Regions from separate parts of the Priestia sp. MDV22-iso46 genome, predicted to be linked through region 1. Evidence: a T-box and tRNA genes for the amino acid it is inferred to sense, from the RefSeq annotation. Region 1 holds a T-box; the other holds one or more tRNA genes.
The links. The T-box of region 1 lies ahead of AC4NPH_RS23225 (tryptophan--tRNA ligase). A T-box ahead of a tRNA ligase gene usually reads a tRNA of that ligase, here a tRNA-Trp.
Positions count from the first base shown of each region.

Region 2: it encodes a tRNA-Trp, which carries the amino acid that the T-box ahead of AC4NPH_RS23225 (tryptophan--tRNA ligase) is inferred to sense. The anticodon was not compared.

Region 1 covers NZ_JBZVWT010000005.1:108,738-119,495, reverse strand. Annotated here, with positions in the region: gene AC4NPH_RS23260 (response regulator transcription factor) at 1-107, opposite strand, end outside; gene AC4NPH_RS23255 (ABC transporter ATP-binding protein) at 261-1,010, shown strand; gene AC4NPH_RS23250 (ABC transporter permease) at 1,007-3,622, shown strand; gene AC4NPH_RS23245 (hypothetical protein) at 4,123-4,284, shown strand; gene AC4NPH_RS23240 (hypothetical protein) at 4,355-4,666, opposite strand; gene AC4NPH_RS23235 (DUF2711 family protein) at 4,858-5,523, shown strand; gene AC4NPH_RS23230 (aminotransferase class V-fold PLP-dependent enzyme) at 5,634-6,767, shown strand; gene AC4NPH_RS23225 (tryptophan--tRNA ligase) at 6,893-7,894, opposite strand; T-box leader at 7,945-8,184, opposite strand; gene AC4NPH_RS23220 (hypothetical protein) at 8,439-8,906, shown strand; gene AC4NPH_RS23215 (GNAT family N-acetyltransferase) at 9,099-9,536, shown strand; gene AC4NPH_RS23210 (YrvL family regulatory protein) at 9,893-10,378, shown strand; gene AC4NPH_RS23205 (hypothetical protein) at 10,530-10,706, shown strand.
Region 2 covers NZ_JBZVWT010000001.1:707,534-718,291, reverse strand. Annotated here, with positions in the region: gene AC4NPH_RS03760 (FAD-dependent oxidoreductase) at 1-836, shown strand, start outside; gene AC4NPH_RS03755 (GerAB/ArcD/ProY family transporter) at 863-1,993, opposite strand; gene AC4NPH_RS03750 (hypothetical protein) at 2,498-2,767, shown strand; gene AC4NPH_RS03745 (phospholipase D-like domain-containing protein) at 3,074-4,468, shown strand; tRNA gene AC4NPH_RS03740 (tRNA-Trp) at 4,690-4,763, shown strand; tRNA gene AC4NPH_RS03735 (tRNA-Leu) at 4,790-4,871, shown strand; tRNA gene AC4NPH_RS03730 (tRNA-Gly) at 4,891-4,962, shown strand; gene AC4NPH_RS03725 (Na+/H+ antiporter NhaC family protein) at 5,177-6,577, shown strand; gene AC4NPH_RS03720 (GerAB/ArcD/ProY family transporter) at 6,755-7,858, opposite strand; gene AC4NPH_RS03715 (Ger(x)C family spore germination protein) at 7,879-9,102, opposite strand; gene AC4NPH_RS03710 (spore germination protein) at 9,092-10,714, opposite strand.

The DNA of each region.
Region 1 (10,758 bases):
TTTCCATTTGCAGCTTTATAGACTTTATAACCTTCAATACTTAGAAAATCCTCCAATAATTCAGCTATTTCTACCTCGTCATCTACAATTAAAACGTTTTTATTCATAATAAGTTCTCCCCATTAATTAAAATACACTTAATTATAACAATAAATTCTTCTGATGTTTATTTTTGTTAAATTTGATACTTTTTTGATATTTATTGAATAATATTTTTAGATTTTCCCCTTAACATAAACCCTATAAGGGGGTTATTAAATATGAAAACCATATTAAGTGTTGAAAATATCACTAAAATATACGGTGAAGACTCTAATCAATTTTACGCATTAAGAGATGTAAGTGTGACAGTAAAAGAAGGCGAATTTTTAGCGATTATGGGGACTAGTGGTTCTGGAAAATCTACTCTGTTAAATATGATGTCTGGTCTAGATAAACCCACTAAAGGGGAAGTAATTTTGGATGGTCAAAGAATAAATCAATTAAAAGATTCTGCTTTAACAACTATAAGAAGAGATAATATAGGGTTTATTTTTCAATTTTTTAATTTAATACCCGTTCTTACAGCTATAGAAAATGTTACTTTACCTATTGATCTAGCAGGGAAAAGAAAAGCAGAAACAAAAGGAAAAGAAACTTTAAAACTTTTAGGAATTAGTCAATTAAAAGATTCATACCCTTCTCAAATGTCTGGTGGCCAGCAACAACGCGTTGCAATAGCACGAGCATTAGTGACAGAACCTAAAATTATATTGGCTGATGAACCAACTGGAAGTTTAGACTCTAAAACGGGAAAAGAAATCTTAAATATATTGAGACATTTTTGTGATAACTTAAATCATTCCCTCGTAATGGTTACCCATGATGCAAATGTAGCCTCATATGCACATAGAGTGATTTTTTTACAGGATGGAGTAATTCAAGACGAATTAATATTAAAGAATAAAAATTTATCTGCTAAAGAAAAAGTTACTAAAATAACTGAAAGAGTGGAAGGTATTTCATTATGAGTTTAATTTTTTCTTTAGCAAAAAGTTTTCTTAAATCACGAAAAAGCAGAACTATCTTATCAATTATAGGGATTTCGATCGGCTTCATGTTACTTATATCTTCTAATATACTAATGAGTACGTTAGAAAAATCAAATGAAAATATAGTTAAGGAGAAATACGGTAATTATGACTTAATAGTGGGTTATCAAAAATCTAGTTTATTTTTAAATAATAGTGATGTAGATAAAATTAATAAGCTTGAAAATATTCAACAAACCAGCCCATTTCTTTATCCATATATAGGTAAAGATAATCCTTATAAAAAAGAGATGGAAATTCAGCCGATGTATGTGGGGTTGAAAAGTGATTCTTTATCAAAAGAGCATGAATTCACCAAGCTATCTTCGGGTCATCTACCTGGAAAATCTGAAGTAGTTATTCCATATAGCTGGGCTAAAGCAAAGAATTTAAAACTTGGCTCTACATTAGCTTTTCCATTTCCACCAAATGATAAGAAAAACGTACGTGTCTCAGGAATTATGAAGAAAAGTGAATACCTTCACTCAGTTGTTTTATTTCAATATGATTGGTTAGCTAAAGCTACTTCTCAAGACAATCATGTTACAACATTAATGATCAAATTAAATGACTGGCATGCAAAAGGACAAGTAATAAATCAATTAAAAGAGATTGACCCTAAATTTTTTATTGATGGACAAATTAAAATGGATAAAGAGCGAGAGCAATTAGGAGGACTAAAACCTGTCGTTCAAGGGTTAAATATAGCTGTATTGATTGGAAGTGCTCTTTTGTTAATTAGCACGTTGCAAATGTCGATTCAAGAAAAGAAAAAGGAATTAGCTACTCTAAGGTTATTAGGGGCAAAGAAGATACAAATAGCATGGTTAGTGATTTCTGAGTCAGTAATTATTGCAATTTTATCTGCTTTACTAGGTGTTATTTTTGGCATAGGAATCTCTTTTGTTCTAAAGGATGTAATAACAAAAGTGAGTGGAATACCAGTAGAAAATATTTATATTGGATGGCCCTCAATTATGTATAGCGTGTTATTAGGTACTTGTATAACAATAGTAGCAAGTACAATCCCTGCAACTTTAGCCGGCAAATTATCTCCTATGCAGGCATACAGACAATCCATTGACACAGAACATAAAACAAGGGTTGCTTTACCTTTTATTAGCGTTTGTTTAGTTTTCTTATCTATTGCTCTAAGCTTTTTTAATTATGTAAAAATCCATGATCCTAAGATCTATATACTTTCGGCTGCCATATTAATCATATCTATATTTTTTGGTATTTCTTTCTTGTTAAGGTGTACTGTTAAAATATTATCTTTTATAATCAAACCTTTTTTAAAACAATATAGTTTATTAGCAAGTCGTAATACAATTAGACAGTTACGAAGAAGCGTACAAATAGCAGGTGTAATCATGCTAGGTGTTATCATAAGTATTGTTGGAATAAGTGTTTTGACTACAGTGAGAGATACAACGGAGAAATCCATTTTAACGAAATACCCTCTAAGTCATGTAATTGACTCTAATTCAGAGTATGACAAACCTGGATTACCGTTAACTTTTTATAAGCAAGTAGACAGCATTCCGGGGGTAAAATCAGTCCCCGTTTATAAAGATATTACAGTATTTACTCAAAACTTTGATGAATCTAATATCAAAAAGAATTCAAAGCTGATGTTGTACAATATAAATAAAAAAAGAGAAGTCATGACAGGTCTACAAGGTGTAGACTTTAATAAGGTAAAGCGCAGTTTATCCTTAAAAGTCACTAAAGGAAACATAAACGTAAATCAATTAAACCAAGGTGGAGTAATCATAACAAATTATGGTTCTAAAGTGTTAGGCTATAGATTGGGGGACTACATTAAAGTTATCCATGATAAGGAATTGAATTTTAAAGAAGATAAACTTGATTACAAAGATGGAAAATCTAAAGACCAAATACTCAGCCTAAAAGTAGTTGGTATTATAAAAGATTATCCTATGCAAGAAGGTCCTGATATAGGCATCTATACTTCACCTGAATTTATGAAAAAACATTTCAATATGGATAGTATAAATGAAGTCTATTATAAAATACTCGATAAAAAATCCCAAAGTGACATAGAAAATAAAGTTGAAACCCTAATCGGAAATCAGCCTTCGTCTAAAGTTATATTATATGACCGTCAAACTGAATTACAGACATTATATAACCAATTTAATCAAAGGGTTGCTATTTTATTATCATGTGTTGTATTAATTTGTTTGTTAGCTATGATAGGTCTAATGAATGGTATGGCGAGTAGTCTTCAAGAACGTTCGCGAGAATTTGCTACAATACGCGCTTTAGGAAGTCAAACTAAAAATATAGTTTGTTTGACGTTAGTAGAGGGAGCCCTGGTCACATTAGGTGGTGGAATCCTAGGAGCTCTCTTCGGATCTGTACTATTAAATCAACTATTGTTGTCACTTGATCATAATAGCATTACTCTCCCTTGGAAAATGATAATAATTTGTTTGATTACTACTCCTATACCAGGATTAGTTGCAACCTTAATTCCAGCAATGTACTTATCGAAAAGAGATATCCTTAAGGAATTATCTGATTAATAATATAAACCAGTTATAATTAGCTGGTTTGTGTCTTATTAGATTTAATAATAGATGTGGGCTTTATATGATTTCACTACTTGCCTTTGAAGTCATCGAAAGGATGCTGTGAAAAATAAAAGTAAAAAGCTATCTCATGGAATGAGATAGTTTTTTCAGTAAGTGGTGATTAACTTACTAATCGACTTGTAAATTATAAATAATTTGGATAATAAAGTAAAGTATTTTTATTCTATTGCATATGTATAAAACGTGCACTTTTTATACATCAAATCCTTATCCACTTATCCAGGGAAACCCCGTTATATCAACGATGTATAAAAAGCTGCATAAAGGAGAAACAAGGCTCCATCGAGAACCCTTTTCCCAATAGGGGTTCTCTTTTTGATGTGTACCGGAAAGAGTGTTTATGTAAACTAGCAATGAATATTGTATTCATTCACTTTTCTATCTTTCTAATGTGATAAAATGTAATTATAAGGAAAAAAGGAGATGAGGAAATGGAATTTATTATGACTTTATTCGTTTTTCTTTTTCTGCTTGCGATTAGTTCAACCTTAAATATACTTTTGAAAATGACAGATAAAAAAGACTGGATCATCTCTTTGCTATTGAGCACTGTTTTATCAATTACAATAGTTGCAGTTTTAGGGGCAACATAAAGATAAGAAGCCTTGGGAACTACTTGTTCCCAAGGCTTCTTATCTTTATGTTTATATATATTTATTAGATTTAACTAACTTCTACTTCCATGTAACGTATGCCAAAAAAGGTGTAATATGTAACGCGATAATTTTCAATTGATTTTTCCTCTACTGTGTTCCACTGATGTCCATTCGATTTAGCTTGGTAGCTCTGCACCATAAATTTGTCCAGTGGTCTAAGTGACCATTTTCGGAAATCTCCTTCAAGTTGTTCTACCTTTTTTTCTTCTTTTAGCGAACTCAAACCCTCTGCTTCATTACTTATTATTCGTGGTATACCAATAGCCAAAATAGTAGTAATTCCAATGATAATGCTCCAATTTAACAAGCGTTTTTTCATCTTGGATATTTCTCCCTTTTTATTTCATTATATTATATCTGTTGATATACCACTAATACATTATTCTAATTAAACTCGTAATCGTTCGTTGTTAGATTTCTTCCTATAAAATTGATTATGTTGACTAGAAATTACTGTTCTCTGTATATAAAATGTACGTAACTAAGTATATTCAAAGGAGATGTCTCGTTTTGTTGGATTATATATGGATCGATGGAGATTTACCTATTTTGTCCCAATTACCTAACGACTTTAATTCTGCTGCTATTCTATTCCACCCTTTTATTCAAATGCCCTTTGGTTGGGATAAATCAAAGAGAGAAAATCCTTATCAGCATATATATCCTAGTGATGAGGAAATGCTTAAACTTGGAGAACCAATATCATGGAAAGAAGTAATGGCCAAATGTAATTTAAAATCCTACAAGGAACTATTCAAAGCGTTGCAACACCTTACTGGTGTGTCTAGTGATGAATATAAAAAATTAGCTCCTTATGTTAATTCTAATCCAGATTTTTATTACCCCGAAGAAGATCGTACATCGTTGTTTATACTAAATAGTTTAGTAGAGATCCTCTGTTCAAAAGGGGCAAATACTTTATATTTTTCTGAACCTATTCACGACACAAACGGTTCATTTAAAGTCAATGATATGTCATCTTTAGAAATAGCTAACTTATCTCCTAACGAGTCAATTATCACAGATGAAAATATGGATTTTGCATTTATGGGGATCTATGATTCGTTTATAACATTGCTTTTAGCTAAAGATACAAATATTGAGGATACAATTAAGTCTCTAAACCTTGAAGCTTTAATATGTGATAAAGAAACACACCTTAATTCGTTTATTTAATAGGTACCGATAAGGGGTTTTGTGTTAACTAACTTTGTATATGGTATTCATTCACTTTTTTATCTTTCTAATATGTTAAAATGTAATTTTAAGGAAAAAGGAGGAGAGAGATGAACAACTCTTTTAGTTCGTATCGTTCGTTGTTTCCCGTTTTATCAGAGTATGTACATGTAGCTAGTTGCTCTCAAGGCGCCATTGCTCAGCCTGTTTCACAAGCAATTGAAGACTATCACAATGAGTTATTATCATTAGGTACTAACTGGAAACAAGCTACATTGAAACTGGAAGCGACCAGAGAAAAATTCGCTGAACTTATAAACGCTGAACCCGATGAAATTGCCATCTTACCTTCTGTTTCTGATGCTCTTTCGGCCGTAGCGACTAGTCTATCCTACCATCCTAGTAAAAATGAAATTATCGTAACGGATATGGATTTCCCTACTGTCGGCCATGTCTGGTATGCGCAAGAAAAGTATGGAGCTACTGTATCGCTCATGCGCTCATTGGATGGGGGTATCCCTTTAAAACAATATGAAAAAGACGTCACAGAGCGTACATTACTTACGTGTATGAGCCATGCTTCTTACGAGAACGGAATTGTGCAAAACCTTAAAGGCATTGCCGATATTGTTCATAAGAAAGGATCTCTTCTATTTGTGGATGCGTCTCAATCAGCAGGTCATATCCCAATTGATGTGAAAGAGATGAATATCGACATGCTCGCTACTGTCACACGCAAATACATGTTGGGGATACCAGGTGTAGCGTTTCTTTATATGAAGAAAGAGCTCGCTGAACAAGTAAAGCCTAGACATACAGGTTGGTTTGGCCAAGAAAGTGAGACAAAATTTGATATCTTTCACTCTACCTATGCTGCTGGCTCTCGTCGTTTTGAAACAGGCACACCTTCTTTTATTAGTGTGTATGCTGCACACGCGGCACTTAAGTTGTTGCTTGATGTTGGAGTCTCTCCTATTCATTTCTATTTGAAAGAGCTATCTAGGTTTGCAAAAGAGTTTGGAGTGCAGAATGGCTTACAGATTAACCTCCCATTCGATACGGAAATCACTTCAGGTATTACTTCTTTTCACATGGCTAATGCTTCTGAAATTGAGCAGAGGTTAAAAGAAAAAAACATTCTCGTTTCTGCCAGAAACAATGTCATACGAATAGCTCCTCATTTTTACAACACAAAAGAAGAAGTAGCCTACGCCATCACGGAATTAAGTAAGTTTGCAAAATAAGTAAAGTATCTAAGCAGATAGTTTTCATTTCCGATAACTTACATTATGTGAACTAAGATTGTATGTAGTATACAGAAATTCTCACTGTATTAAATCATATAATTAATACAGTGAGAGTTTTTTGTTTAGAATGTAAGACCAATACGCTGCTTAATAATCTGTAAATTTTCTTGAGCCTTCTTTCTCGCTCTCTCTCCTCCCACATCTAAAATTTCCTGTAAAAGTTTTGGTTGATTTATATAATTATGATATTCTGCACGAGGACCTTCTAATTCTCTATTTAGAGTATTAAATACTTGTTGTTTGACTTCTCCCCATCCTATTCCTTCCTCATATCGTCGTTTTAAATATAAGATTTCACTTTCTTCAGCAAATTCTTTATATAAAATAAATAAAGATGATTGTTTTGAATCTTTTGGTTCAGTTGGGAGAGAAGAATCTGTTTTCATTTTAAAGATTAATTTTTTTAACTTCTCAGGGCTTTCGAATAAAGGAATAACATTTCCATAACTTTTACTCATCTTCCTCCCATCTAGTCCAGGTATAGTAGCTGTTTCTTCTGTTACTACATATTGAGGAAGTGTGAAAGTTTCTGAATATGTATGATTAAAGCTAGATGCCATATCACGTGCAATTTCTACATGTTGTATTTGATCTTTTCCGACTGGAACAAAATCTGACTGAAACATCAGAATATCAGCAGCCATTAAAATAGGATATGTATATAATCCCATGTTCACACCGGCATCTATATCTAATCCTTCTTCTGTGTTTTTGTCTATTTTTGCTTTGTATGCATGAGCCCTATTCATTAGACCTTTAGGAGTTATGGAAGATAAAATCCAATTGAGCTCTGTAATTTCTGGAACGTCTGATTGGCGATAAAATATAACTTTCTCAGGATTTAAACCAAGAGCTAACCATGTAGCTGCTATCTCATAAGTATATGACCTTAATTGTTTAGCATTTTGAACTGTATTTAAAGCATGATAATCAGCAATAAAGTACATGCTCTGATAATTGGGGTTTTTCGCCATTTCTAAAGCCGGTTTAATAGCACCAATGTAGTTCCCAAGATGGGGATGACCTGTAGGTTTAATTCCGGTTAATACAATAGGCTTATTCATATAATCTCCTCCAAATTTATACTAGAAATAAAAAAGGGGTTTCTCATCCATAAAAGGACGAGAAACCCCGTGGTACCACCTTATTTAGTTACATCTGTAACTCACTTATACACATTCAAGCTAAAATGAATATGCTTCCTTGATAACAGAAGGAAATCTGTCGAATCCTAATCTTTATGTTTCAGTTCGAAGCTCCAAAGTCCATTCCATATCCTCACATACTAATTTTCACCAACCATTAGCTCTCTATAATGCTCTAGATATGTACTCCTCTTTTTCATTGCCTTTTTATATTACTATTATTTTACCTCAATTTGGTAAAAAAGCAATTATTTTAGATAAGACAGAAGTGAGAATCTTGATCTTAGAGACTTAAAAATAGAATTACATGGTATGTTTTTAACTTAAATATTGAATATCTTCCTATAATAACGATTATGGAAACTTGTTTTGTATATGATATTCATGCTGTAAAAGGACATTTATGGTATTTATGTTAAAATGACAATTGGTTTGTAAGAAAATATAAGTTAAGAGGGAGTATATGAATAAATTTAAATTATTATCTATTTGTCTTGTTTTAATAGGCATTAGTTCCTTGTCTTATTATATATTTGGTCAAGAACATAGATACGCTAAACGATATGCATATCATTTTTTCGATTATCCGTTACCCCAAAAAACAAAGGTAATTGAAAAAGATTTTAATCATGGAGTTTTATACGGTGGAGGACCTTGGGGAAGTGGGGGGCGTCCAACTGTTGCTGCATACATGAAGCTATCATCTGAACTAAGCCAAAAAGAAATATTCAATTATTATCATAAGAATCGATTTGAGCTATACTTTGACGGCGATGAGACAATTGAAAAGAGCAGTAAAGGGAAGATATGGTATGAAGGTGAAAACGCAACAGGAGAAAACCTGAGTAACAAAAGAAATAAAGAAACTCCCATTCAATTCATTGTTCAAAGTAGAAAAGAATTTAGCTATCCATTTTTTATAAGCTTTTAATCAAAGAATTAGATCTATATCAAGATCTAAAGAGTTAAAAGGAAAAACGATTGCCGATAATTTTGATTATGGTAACTAGAAAGTGACAGTATAAATTATATTAAATCTGACCCTACCCTAGGTATCAGCAATACTTTAAGCTATATATATGTACTTAAAAAATTATAGTTTAGGTAATGAGGGGGATAACCTATGATAGCTTCAACAGAAAAAATTATAGAGTTAATTGACCATGATCAATATTTAGAAGCATTCCCGATATTAAAGCAATTACGTACAGATTTAACAGAAGAAGGTTATTTAGAACTTCTAAAACAGATGAAACAAAATGGATACAAGCTTTTTGCTCTATATAATGAAAACAGAATTGTGGCATTAACGGGAGTGGGCTTACAAGTAAACTTTTATAATAAAAAATATGTCTTTGTATATGATCTAGTAACAGGTGAAGAACACCGTTCCAAAGGTTATGGTTATAAACTATTAAGCCATATAGAAAAATGGGCTAAGGCAAATGGAGCTGAATTTGTTGCCCTAGAGTCAGGAATTCAACGAACCAATGCACACAGATTTTATGAGGAAAAACTTGATTATAATAAATGGTGCTATTCTTTCCGTAAACCGATATGAGACACATTCTTATAAATAGCTACCTGGATAAATAAAGAATTGGTTACAGATAGGCCATATTTCTATATGGCTTATTTGTTTTTCAATATTATTGAGTACCGATAATTGGTTTTATGGTAACTAAGGGTGTATGTACATATTAATTATATCGTTTAAAGAGATTCATTTACTAAAAACCATTTTTGTATATAATTGGATAAAAGGAGGTTTTTTATGACTTATAATAATAATAAATTAAAACTAGTAGGGGCTACTTTATTTGGAGCTGGAATTGGAGCCATCTTAGGAATCCTAGCCTATACGCACAATTGGCTAGGATAAATACATTAAAGAAAAATTAACAGCAAGGGGTGTGAATGTTTACCTTGAAAGCAAAGAAAACTGGACCCTCTCACAATATATCTAATTTTTTTGCTAAATCATTTACTGTTATTTTTATAACTTTAATTATTATTATTGCTATTTCATTAATGCTAGGAGCATTTGTGTTTGGATTCATTGGTTTATTTAAAATATTTGGGGTACAATACGATTCATTTCTATCTCTATTAATATTCCTCTTACTATTTTTTATTATTGGATTTATAGTTGATTTATTATCAATATTTCTTATTAATACATTTTCTCAACAAATTAGAAATTCTAAAAGAAAATTCCTGGTGAGACTGGTCATTGATTGTAGCTTTTCTTGGTTTGCTATACATACTGCTGATGAATTAATTAGAAGCATTAATATTCCATCTATAACTGAGCTTATAGCTGTGTTTCTCCTCTTTTTGTTAGAAGTAGTAATGGATATAAATAGCAAAGAAGAACGTAATAAGAGCTCACTGGCTCCTTGAAGTCTTTGAGGTTCTGGTGCAAAGACTACTTCAACCTAAAAAAACACCTTTCATAAATATAGTTATAAGGAAAAAAGGTAATGTATAGTATGTTTTATATTTCATAACACTGGCTCCAATTGTTTGTTCCATATTCAAGGGAGGAATGTTAATGAAAAATATATCGAAACATCATGATGTCCAACGAAAATACAGAGAAAAGATACAAAACAAACAAGAATTAAACGCATATTCCAGAGGTTGGTTCTTGTTCATTTTATTTGCTGTACTTCTCATTGTATGGAGTTATTTTTTTGGCGGAACGTTTATGCCTTATCGAACGATGTAGGAAAATGAACGTTAATATTTTTATAGCATTATAAATTAAATTTATAAAAAGC
Region 2 (10,758 bases), on a different contig from region 1:
AAGTGTATGGAAAAGAAGTCACGTTTATTGATAGTGCTGATCGCATTTTAAATAAATATCTTGATCCAGAATTTACGAATCTAATGGAAACTGAGTTTGAAAATCGAGGAGTTAAATTAGCATTAAACCAAGCGGTTACTAAATTTGTAGGCAGTGAGGGATCTGTTGAAAAAGTAGTGACAACTAAAGGCGAATACGAAGCGGATCTTGTTATTCTGTGTGTTGGCTTCCGTCCAAATACAGAATTAGTAAAAGGACAAGTAGACATGCTTCCAAACGGCGCAATTGTGGTTGATGAATATATGCAAACAAGCAAAAAAGATATATTTGCTGCCGGAGATAGCTGTGCCATTTACTATAATCCGATTAAGAAACATGCCTATATTCCGCTTGCTACAAATGCAGTTAGAATGGGAACATTAGTAGCTCAAAACCTTGTTAAGTCAACGATTAAGTATATGGGAACACAAGGAACGTCAGGTCTGCATATTTATGATTACAATGTTGCATCTACCGGCATAACTGAAACAGCAGCTTCTCTTTTTGATATGAATGTGAAAAGTATCACAATATCAGAGAATAACCGACCTGAATTCATGCCAACGTACGAAAATATTACGTTGAAAGTAGTATTTGAAGAAGAAACAAGACGAATTGTAGGCGCACAGGTTATTTCTAAAATTGATGCTACTCAAGCAATCAATACATTGTCTGTATGTGTACAGCAGGAAATGACCATCGATGAGCTTGGCTTTATGGACTTTTTCTTTCAACCGCACTTTAATAAGCCTTGGCATTTCTTAAACCAAGCAGGACTTCAAGCGCTTCAAGCATAAAAAAAGCAGGTGACTACCTGCTTTTTTTATGTAGATTTTATTATCTTTTTTATTTTAGCAGGTCTAAAGCGGATCCAGCCTATAATAAGAAGAATAAAAGGATAAAAAGCCCCTACGAAAAAACTATAGGGAATCCACGTTTCGGCTAACCATGTTTTTTGATAGATAATAGTTGGATAAACGATAATAGAAAAAGTTGTAACGATTAACCCCATCGGTAACGTTAGAAATCGAGTTTCGTTAACGTTAAAAATGTGGCAAAGCCCAGCGATAGAAGCATGAAAATAAAGAGAAACTTTAAAGAAAAGAGTAAGAAACCATATAATAGCAATAATTACTTCAATTCCTTGAAGAAAGTTTCCTACATCAATTCTTCTTCCTAATTCATAGCTTGGAAACATGGTGATTTGGGAGTAATAAGGACCAAGTACTAAAATTCCGAGTAAGATTAACGTAACCATCACTAGTCCACCGGCTACATTACCTATATAAAAAGATTGAGTTGCCTTTTTCGTGTCTGGTGTATGGGAAGGGAAAATCATAAGCAGAATCGTATAAGTCAAAGAACTTATGCTTAAAAACGTTAAAACAGCACGAATAAAAGCTTTTGGATGGATTTCGAACACAGGCTGAAGATGCTCTATTTTAATTTGAGGGATCATAGACACAATGAGAAGCCCGAATAATCCGACAAACCAAGGGAATAAAATCTCGGCACTTCGTGCAATAACCTCTATTCCTAGGCGTACTCCTACGATGACCACACCCATAAATGCAATGTGGATGGCTGTAAGCGGGGTGTAGGGAAGAATTTGTGTAGTGAGAAAATTCCCTACATAGTAAAGAACTTGACTGCTGATAAATAAATTGGATAACACAAAAACAGCAGAAACAATCTTTCCAAATAGTTTGCCAAAAATTTTTTCGTTCATTTCCATCAGCGTAAGCGTTGGAAACATTTTTCCTAGTGAGGTAAAAAGCAAAACTAAGCCAATTCCTAATGCAACACCGAAGAGTGCGGCAATCCAGGCATCTTGATGAGCATCAGCTGTAATAGCGGCAGGTACAACAATAATTGTGCTTCCGATGCTATACAAAGTTACTAATTTGCGAAACTGCGCAGCTGAAATATTGATTTCATTAAGCAAAATGAGCACATCCTTTTGCCATATACACTAATTAAGTGATCCAACGGAATAATAAGTGACTTAAAGGTTGAAACATTACTTCTACCCAATCAGAAGGGTTCGGTAGAGGCAGCCGAAAGATTTTTGCAAGAGCGATTATGATACTGATTGTCATGAACACAATAAAAATGTTCCGTTCCTTTTTATGAGAGTGTTGAGGTAATCTTTTTATTTCCATCCATATAATCCCTGCACAAATGATCAAAAAGGAAAGAAACAAGTGCATGCAGTCAACCCCAATACATTTTTTCGTTCAGATAAGCTATTCGTATGATGTCCGCTAAAGAAAGTCATTATACATTTCTGTAAAATATAGAAAGTATTTCAGGAGATAGAAGATATTTTCTAGGGCTCTTATATGATTGAGGGGTTTGTTATGAGGAATATACACTTAGCTTTAACCTATTGAAGCGTTGTATGAATATGTAGAAAAATGCCACACTAAAGAGTGAACAAATGGAAAGGAGCACTATGATGAAAAAATTCCCATACAATAAAGATAAACAACAATCGTTTCAAGCAGCACAGCAGGGGCATAAAGAAGCAGTAGATGCATATGAACAGGCAAATGAAGCTAAAAATGATGCATCGTACGGCCATGAAGCGAAGCAAGCGATAGGTGAAGTGAATGAAGCCTCTCAGCAAATTGAGAATGCGCTTGAAAATGCTTCTGAAACACAGCGTCAGCGTTTAACAGAGTTTCAGCAAGATATAAAAGATATGGAGAACAACCTTAATCAATAAAAGAGCCGCTGTTTTACTTAGAACAGGTTCACAATAGGGTATAAATTGTAAAAGCAGAAGATAATGAACTTCTGCTTTTTTTATTGGTAGTGTGAACGTAGGTTTCGTGTATATAATTGCTTCTGGCTATTGTTTGGGGGAAAGGCGAAGACTTGCACGGAAATCAACAGTGGTGTAACAAATAATCCATCATTCCATTCTTATTTTAAAAGGTATAGAAGTTAAAAAAGTAAGAATCCTAATAAAAACAGAACGATAAGAATGGAAAGGGATTGTGACAGGAACATGCTAATAAATATACTAATAATGATTGTCGTATTGTACTTCATATATGTATTCGTAACTGCAGTGGTACTGTTTTATGTCCCTTTGCACAAGGGAAAAGACTTAAAAGTAATGAATACTGAGAATTTTTACGGAAAGGAAGAATCCACAGACCGGGTTATGCTTTTGGAAAACGGTTATTTTTCAGGGCTTGTTCGGATGCAGATGATTCAAGAAGCGAGGCATACAATTGATATTGCTTACTTTTCCATCGGTAAAGGTCGTTCTTCGGATTTACTTATGGGCGCTTTATTCGAAGCTGCGGATCGAGGTATACGTATTCGAGTGCTATTAGACGGGATCTCTCATGGGTTAAAAGGCAAGAGAAAAAATGTTCTTTATGCTCTAGCTTTCCACAATAATATAGAATTAAAGTACTATGAGCCCTTCACTATTTTTAAACCTTGGACCTGGCATAATCGTCTTCACGATAAAATAATAGTAGTCGATGGCCAATTAGGTATTATTGGAGGACGAAATATTGGAGATAAATACTTGGCCAGTCAACCAGATAAAAATTTTGTCTATGACCGTGATGTGCTGATTTATAACACAAAGCAAGAAAGTCATAGTGTCATTCTCTCAATGGAGAAGTATGTAGAGAAATTATGGACTCATCCGTATACACGCAAAGCTTTTCAAAAGCTCAAGAAGACTAAACAATTTCGTGGTCTTTCAGGAAAAAAATTGTTGATAGATCAATACGAAAAGGCAAAAAAAGCAAACGAACCTTTTGTCCATCCTTATATTGTATGGAGAGAATCAACGATGCCTACAAGAAAGGTTTCTTTTATTACAAATCCTATTCAGAGAATTAATAAAAGCCCTTTTATATGGAAAACATTTATTAAGCTTTCCCAACAAGCTGAAAAATCCATTGTTGTTCAAAGCCCTTATATCGTACCAACAAAAGAGATGGAACGGTATATAGATAAGCGGGTAAAACCCAAAGTACAAAGAATTATTTTAACTAATTCTATTACATCCACTCCAAATGCTATGGCTTTTTCTGCATACTTGGGAGTGAAGAATCACGTCATAAAAGCTGGTTCAAAGCTTTATGAATATCAAAAGCCCTATTCAATTCACGGGAAATCTGTTGTTTATGATCAGCGTTTAAGTGCAGTTGGTTCTTTTAACTTAGATTCCCGCTCTGCATTTTTAAATACTGAATCCATGGTTATGATAGATAGTGAAGAATTTGCAGCCGAGTTAACAGGAGCTATTGAAACTAAAATTTCTCACAGTATGCTTGTGGGAAATGAGGGAGAACCTGTGGATTTTAATACGGATTCTCAAAAAAACGTGCCTCCTGTAAAATCTGCACTTCTACATATTCTTTCGGTCTTTACGCGATTTTGGAGACATTTTGTATAGTACTATGTTACAGTAGAGTCTCTAAAAACAAATAGCGGAGATTAAAGAAGACTGCAGCTGGTGAAGGGAATGTGTAAAAAGCTGTGATATGCCTCACAGTTTTTTTGAAACTGCTAGTACTAGTTATGATTTATCAAAAGACCTATTGACGAAATTCCATATATGTTTTATTATGATATAGCGTCGTTAATAAACGAGGTTCTTTTGAAGAAATCATTTCTAGGGGCATAGTTTAAAGGTAGAACTACGGTCTCCAAAACCGTCAGTGTGGGTTCGATTCCTACTGCCCCTGCCATTTTGGAGTTATCTTTTAGTTCACACGCGGGTGTGGCGGAATTGGCAGACGCGCTAGACTTAGGATCTAGTGTCTTATGACGTGGGGGTTCAAGTCCCTTCACCCGCATCTTTATTTTCATATATGCGCGGAAGTAGTTCAGTGGTAGAACACCACCTTGCCAAGGTGGGGGTCGCGAGTTCGAACCTCGTCTTCCGCTTCTTTTCAAAAGCAGTTTGCATGTGCAAACTGCTTTTTTGTTGTAGAAATAAAGAGTTTTATTATGCTGTTTTTAATCAGAAATATTTTATTAAAGCAGTACTGCTTATACGTGTTGTTTTCGTGAATATACACATAATATTGGGGTTACATTAAAAGCTAATGAACGATACGTGAAGACATCTAATATGGTTTTTAAGATAGGGGAGAGTCCTATGGAATCTAGTTGGTTTTCCATTATACCGTTTTTAATTGTTATTCCAATAGCTATTTTCACCAAACAAGTGCTGCCAGGGTTGTTTTTGGGCTTATTAGTAGGCGCTTATTTGATTGATCATTCGATTATTGGAGGTGTTGAAAAGCTACTTCACTACGTTGTACAAGCTCTTAGAAATAAAAGTAATATAGAAATCGTCGTCTTTTTATACGCGTTTTCAGGGCTTATCGGAATGATTAAGATGGCTGGAGGAGTTAAGGGGTTTGTGGAAACTGCTGCAGAAAGAATTGATACAAGAAAAAAAGCCCTTATTTTAACCTATGTTTCAACCATTGGGACATTCAGTGCTCCGACATTTCGTTTTGTTACGATCGCGCCCATCATGAGAGCGCTGCTGAAAAAAGTGAAAATGACGACAGCAGAGCTAGGGTTTGTTATTGAAACAACTGCTACTCCTGTTATCGTCTTAATTCCTGTGGCAACGGCATTTGTAGGATATATGGTATCAATCATTCAAATGGCGATTGATCATCAAGGCATAAAACAAGACGCTTATTCTTTGTTCATTCAAAGTATTCCTTATAATTTCTTTTCGATTGTAATTATTTTAGTAGGGATTTATTTAAGCTTTTTTCATCATTCAACATCTACGGCTCCTATGAAGCTTGAGGAAGAAGACGAAAAAGATTGGCATGATTGTCATCCTTGCGTATCGAAGGATTTGCCTTCTAAGCCTTGGAATCTCTTAGTGCCTTTACTTGTCGTGATCTCACTCACCTTACTTTTAACATGGTGGAGTGGACATCATAAAAGTCACACCTTTTTTGAAGCATTTATTAAAGCAGACGTACTAGAAGCGATGGTAGTAGCTTTGATTATGACTACGTTAATTACCCTCATTTTTTTCTTATTTCAGCGCTTTACATTACAGAATTTGCTTAATGGTTTTATCACAGGAGGCAATGACTTAATGTCCGTTATTCTGTTGTTATCGGTAGTATGGGGATTATCCGCTGTTACAGAAGACTTGGGTTTTTCGAATTTCGTGACGGCACATTCTAAGTGGATTCCTCAAATGTTTGTCACTCCTTTTATGTTTGTGTTTGGAGCTGCTATTTCTTACTTTATCGGGTCTGCTTGGGGGACGTGGGGGATTTTAATGCCGCTTGGCGTATCGCTTGCAAGTTCTGCAGACCTTTCTTTACCGTTGATTATCGGTGCGGTATTTGCGAGCGGTTCATTTGGAGCGTTTTCTTCACCTTTAAGCGACGATACGAATACCATCGCCAAAATATTAGATTTATCTGTTATTGAATATGCCAAGTATAAATTAAAGCCAGCTTTAATTGCAGCAGGAATAACAGTTGCTTTTTATCTCGTTGTATCTTTCTTGTTTTGAATGAGAGAAATAGCCATCTAGTATCAATTTTTTATTTTTTTCAGCTTAACGTATGCATACAGTCCTAATGATAGGCACACTAGTATGATACAAGTAAGCGGAAATAAGATGGTATTAACAAAATGATCATAAAACCATATATACACGAAAATCACCTCACTAACTGCAAATTTATTGTTATTGTCTCTGCTGCCGCTTCCTATTCTTAAAAAATGCGATAAGCAGAAGCAGTATAGGTACGACAGCAAAAAGTGGCATATGTAAAAGCAATCTTGCTACGTGCAATCCTTCATAAAGATGCTCTTGAAAATTACTAGCGATCGTAATCGACAAAAACAACACAATGATGCCTAAAGGATATGCCAGACGTGAAGGAGATTTAATTTTAAATAAAGTAGCTGTACTTATTATAGAAGCATAAAACAAGATGCTAACTTTAAAATAAATCCCAATAACCATAGCGAACATAAAAAATACATCTAGACGCTCTAAAAAATCAGCTACTTGGATTGTTTGGACAGTACTCAGAAGAGGGAACTGTGATCTTGTCGTCAAATCAACTCCAAGCACGCTAATGTTAATGATCATCGTAATAATTAGATTAATTCCGCTTAATCCCGTTGCGCATAGCATGGTGACATTTGCTTTTTTAGGGTTGCTTAAATAAGGCAGAAGCATGGTAAATACAATAGCTTCTGTGAAAGGGAAATACAGCGTTTCGGTTAAAGCAACTTTGGCAACAGGAAGTATTCCTTCTTTTAATACCGGCTGTAAGTTCTTAAAATCAATTAATCCTGAGCTAATAATTAAGATGAAGCCTGCAATAGCCAGAAAATACATAAAAATAAACAGAAGCTCTCCTGACCTCGCTATTGCTTCAATTCCTTTTCGGGTTATATAGATAATGACCAGCATCAATAAAGCATTGGCAATAAATAAAGGCGTATCCGGATAAGCAAAAGTAAGAAGCATCTCTCCGAAATCTCTTAGAACTCGCGATGCATCGTATAAAAAATACACAATATATATGAAGGCAAGAAGTGTTCCCAGTACCTTACCTAAAATTTTCTGCATATACTCTGTAGGCAGGAGGTCCGGATAGTAGGAATAGAGTTTATGATAGATTAAGAAGAAAAAAAAGCTGCACAGCATTCCAATTAAAATAGCTAGCCACGCATCTTGTTTCGCTCCCATTGCAAGAGGGACTAATAGAGCGCTTCCCAGTTCAAATAAAACCATGAGAATAAATAATTGAGTGGCGCTAATTTTTGCTTTTTCCATATACCCAGTACCTCCTTGTCTTAGTGTTGTTTTTCTTTTACGCTAGAAAGAAATGATTTATTGCGCAGACCTGTTCGGCGAATATAAGCTTCTACCGTAACGTCTACATCTAATTTTGGAAAGTAAACGTCATCCCATTCTGATTTGAGTTTTTCCCACTGATTGGGGCGCGTGCGTTCCAGCGCTTCTCCAAATCCAAAGATATCAACTTTGTCTGTCTGAGCTTGTTTAATAGCCGTTTGTAATTCTTTTTTTATTTCTTTACCTGCAGCTTTTTCCATTTTTTTGATTACAGCAGGTTGACGTGTATCAACAGGGACCTCCACTTCTCCAAGATCGCCTTCTACACGAGTATGAACGGACGCATAAGGTTTTCCTTTTATCATTTTTACAGATACATCCGTTTTTTGACGAACTGTTTGATAGGCAAGCGCTTCTTTTTTTCCTTTCCAATCTACATTAATATCGGTTCCTTGTATTTTATCAAGGATCCAAACACTGCCTCTGGCTGGACTATTGTACAACCAGTCGATTAACTTTCCATTTTTAAAAACAGCAATGCCAGAAGCACGAAGGGTAGCTTCTGGTGCGCTTTGCTGGAGATTATCTAATTTTTCTGCTTGTTGAGGATTTCCAACTAAACGAAAACCCGATACTAGCGCTTCTCCTCCGGGAGATTCGAGAGATCTCATCACTTCTTGAAAGGAAACCTTTAGGTTTTCTCCCCATTTTCTTTGAGTGAACTCCAGCGTTTTCATAATTTTGTTTGCTGGAATTTTATCGACAGGCGTTAGTGCTTTTACCAAATCAGCAGCACTTGATTGGTTTGCGATTACTAAGGAAGTCGTAATTCGAAACTCAGGATCGCGATCAATAGAATCAATAAGAATGTTAATTCCTTCTTCACGCGCTAGTTTTTCTCCGATCACGACTAAGTTGGTATGGGCATAATAAAGTCTTCGGGAAATTCTAGCTGAAGCGCGTCTGCTTGCTTCAACTAAATTATTACCGGAAGCGGAATAGATCGTAACAGGCGGACTTTGAGTACCGCCGCCCCCTTGTAAGCCAGCTACATTTCCCGGGTTAATAATTTGAAAGGTAAGCTCATACCGCCCGTCTTTCGTTTTATCAATGCCCATTGCTGATACAAATGAAAGGTCCGTTAACTCTTTTTTACTCCAGCAGCTAGTAAGCAATACCATCATTATGGTCATTACCAGTAAAAATAAACTTTTACGTTTCATTTTGATCATCTTCTTCCATTTCCTGATTAATCATGCCTCTTGAAGAAGGAGGCTCAGGCTTTTGATGTTTGCTTTGACGAACTTTGTTATCACTAATTAATTTAGGTCTTCTTCTCATCGTCCACCAAGGTAACCGAAGCAATGTATCTTCATTGCTTACAGGAATAAAGGGTGCTAATGGCGTCATGTAAGGAACACCAAATGAACGTAAGCTGCACAGGTGTCCAACCCCCATTAAAAGAATAAGGATAATGCCATAGAAACCGAATGTAGCCGCTCCTAATATAAATAAAAAACGAATTAAACGCGCTGAAATAGCCATATCGAAAGACGGTGTGGCAAAGCTAGCAATGGCTGTAATCGATACAATAATAACCATAGCTGGTGAGACGATCCCTGCTTGGACCGCTGCTTGCCCAATAACAAGAGCTCCAACGATCGATACAGCAGAGCCGATAGCTTTTGGTAAACGAATCCCTGCTTCACGCAAAATTTCAAAGGTGACTTCCATAAAAAAAGCTTCCACGAACGCGGGAAATGGAACGGATTCTCGCTGTGCCGCAAGAGCTACAATAAGCGTTGTGGGTACCATCTCTTGATGAAATGTCGTAACCGCCACATACGTAGCAGGAGCGATAAGTGAAATCATAAACATAAACACCCGCAAAAGACGAATGGACGTCGCAATATCAAAGCGTGCGTAGTAATCTTCAGCCGATTGGAAAAATTGAATGAACAACGCTGGAGCGATAAGTACAAAAGGAGTGCCATCCACAAAAATAGCAATTCTTCCTTCCAAAAGGTTACCCGCCACCACATCGGGTCTTTCTGTATTATAAATAGTTGGAAAAGGAGTGACCGTTTGATCTTCAATTAGCTGCTCAACATAACCTGATTCCAAAATACTATCAATATCAATGTTTTTTAATCGCTTTCGAATTTCTTTTACAACTTTATCGTTTGCGATGCCATGAATATACATAAGAGTGACATCCGTTTTAGTTACCCGGCCAATCTTCATCGACTCTAGCCATAAGTCGGGTGTTTTAATAATTCGGCGCACCATGGCTAAGTTTGTGCCAATAGACTCAGTAAAGGCACCTTTTGGTCCTCGCACTACCATTTGGGTAGTAGATTCTGCAATGGCACGCTTTTCACCGCCTTGTGTACTCACGCTGAGTACGCGGTTTATGCCGTCGACAATAAGAAGGCTGTCACCTGACATTAAAGAAGAAAGTAAATCATTCCAGTTGTCTGCAAACGATACGTTACCCATTGTTACGATGTCTTCGGAAATTAACTCTAATGCATTTTGATCGTTTAGGTCGTTTTTTTGATTATCTTTCATAAGAGACTGCAGTAAGTAATCTTGAATAGCCTGATTATCTACAATCCCTTCTATGTAGACGATAGCAGCAGCCAAGCTGTTATTGACGCCTATTTTAAAATGACGAATCACAATATCTGAGCTGTTTCCAGTTTTCTCTTTAATGAGGGTAAGGTTTTCAGACAGCAGATTCTTAAGAGAAGACACTGTTTGTTCGTTGTTTGTTTGATCTGCCTGAGGTTGAAGTTTATTTTTAGATTTTTGATTTTTAAAGAACGAAGGCATAAATGAAAGCACCCTTACTATAGTTTTTATTAATTTGACCAAAA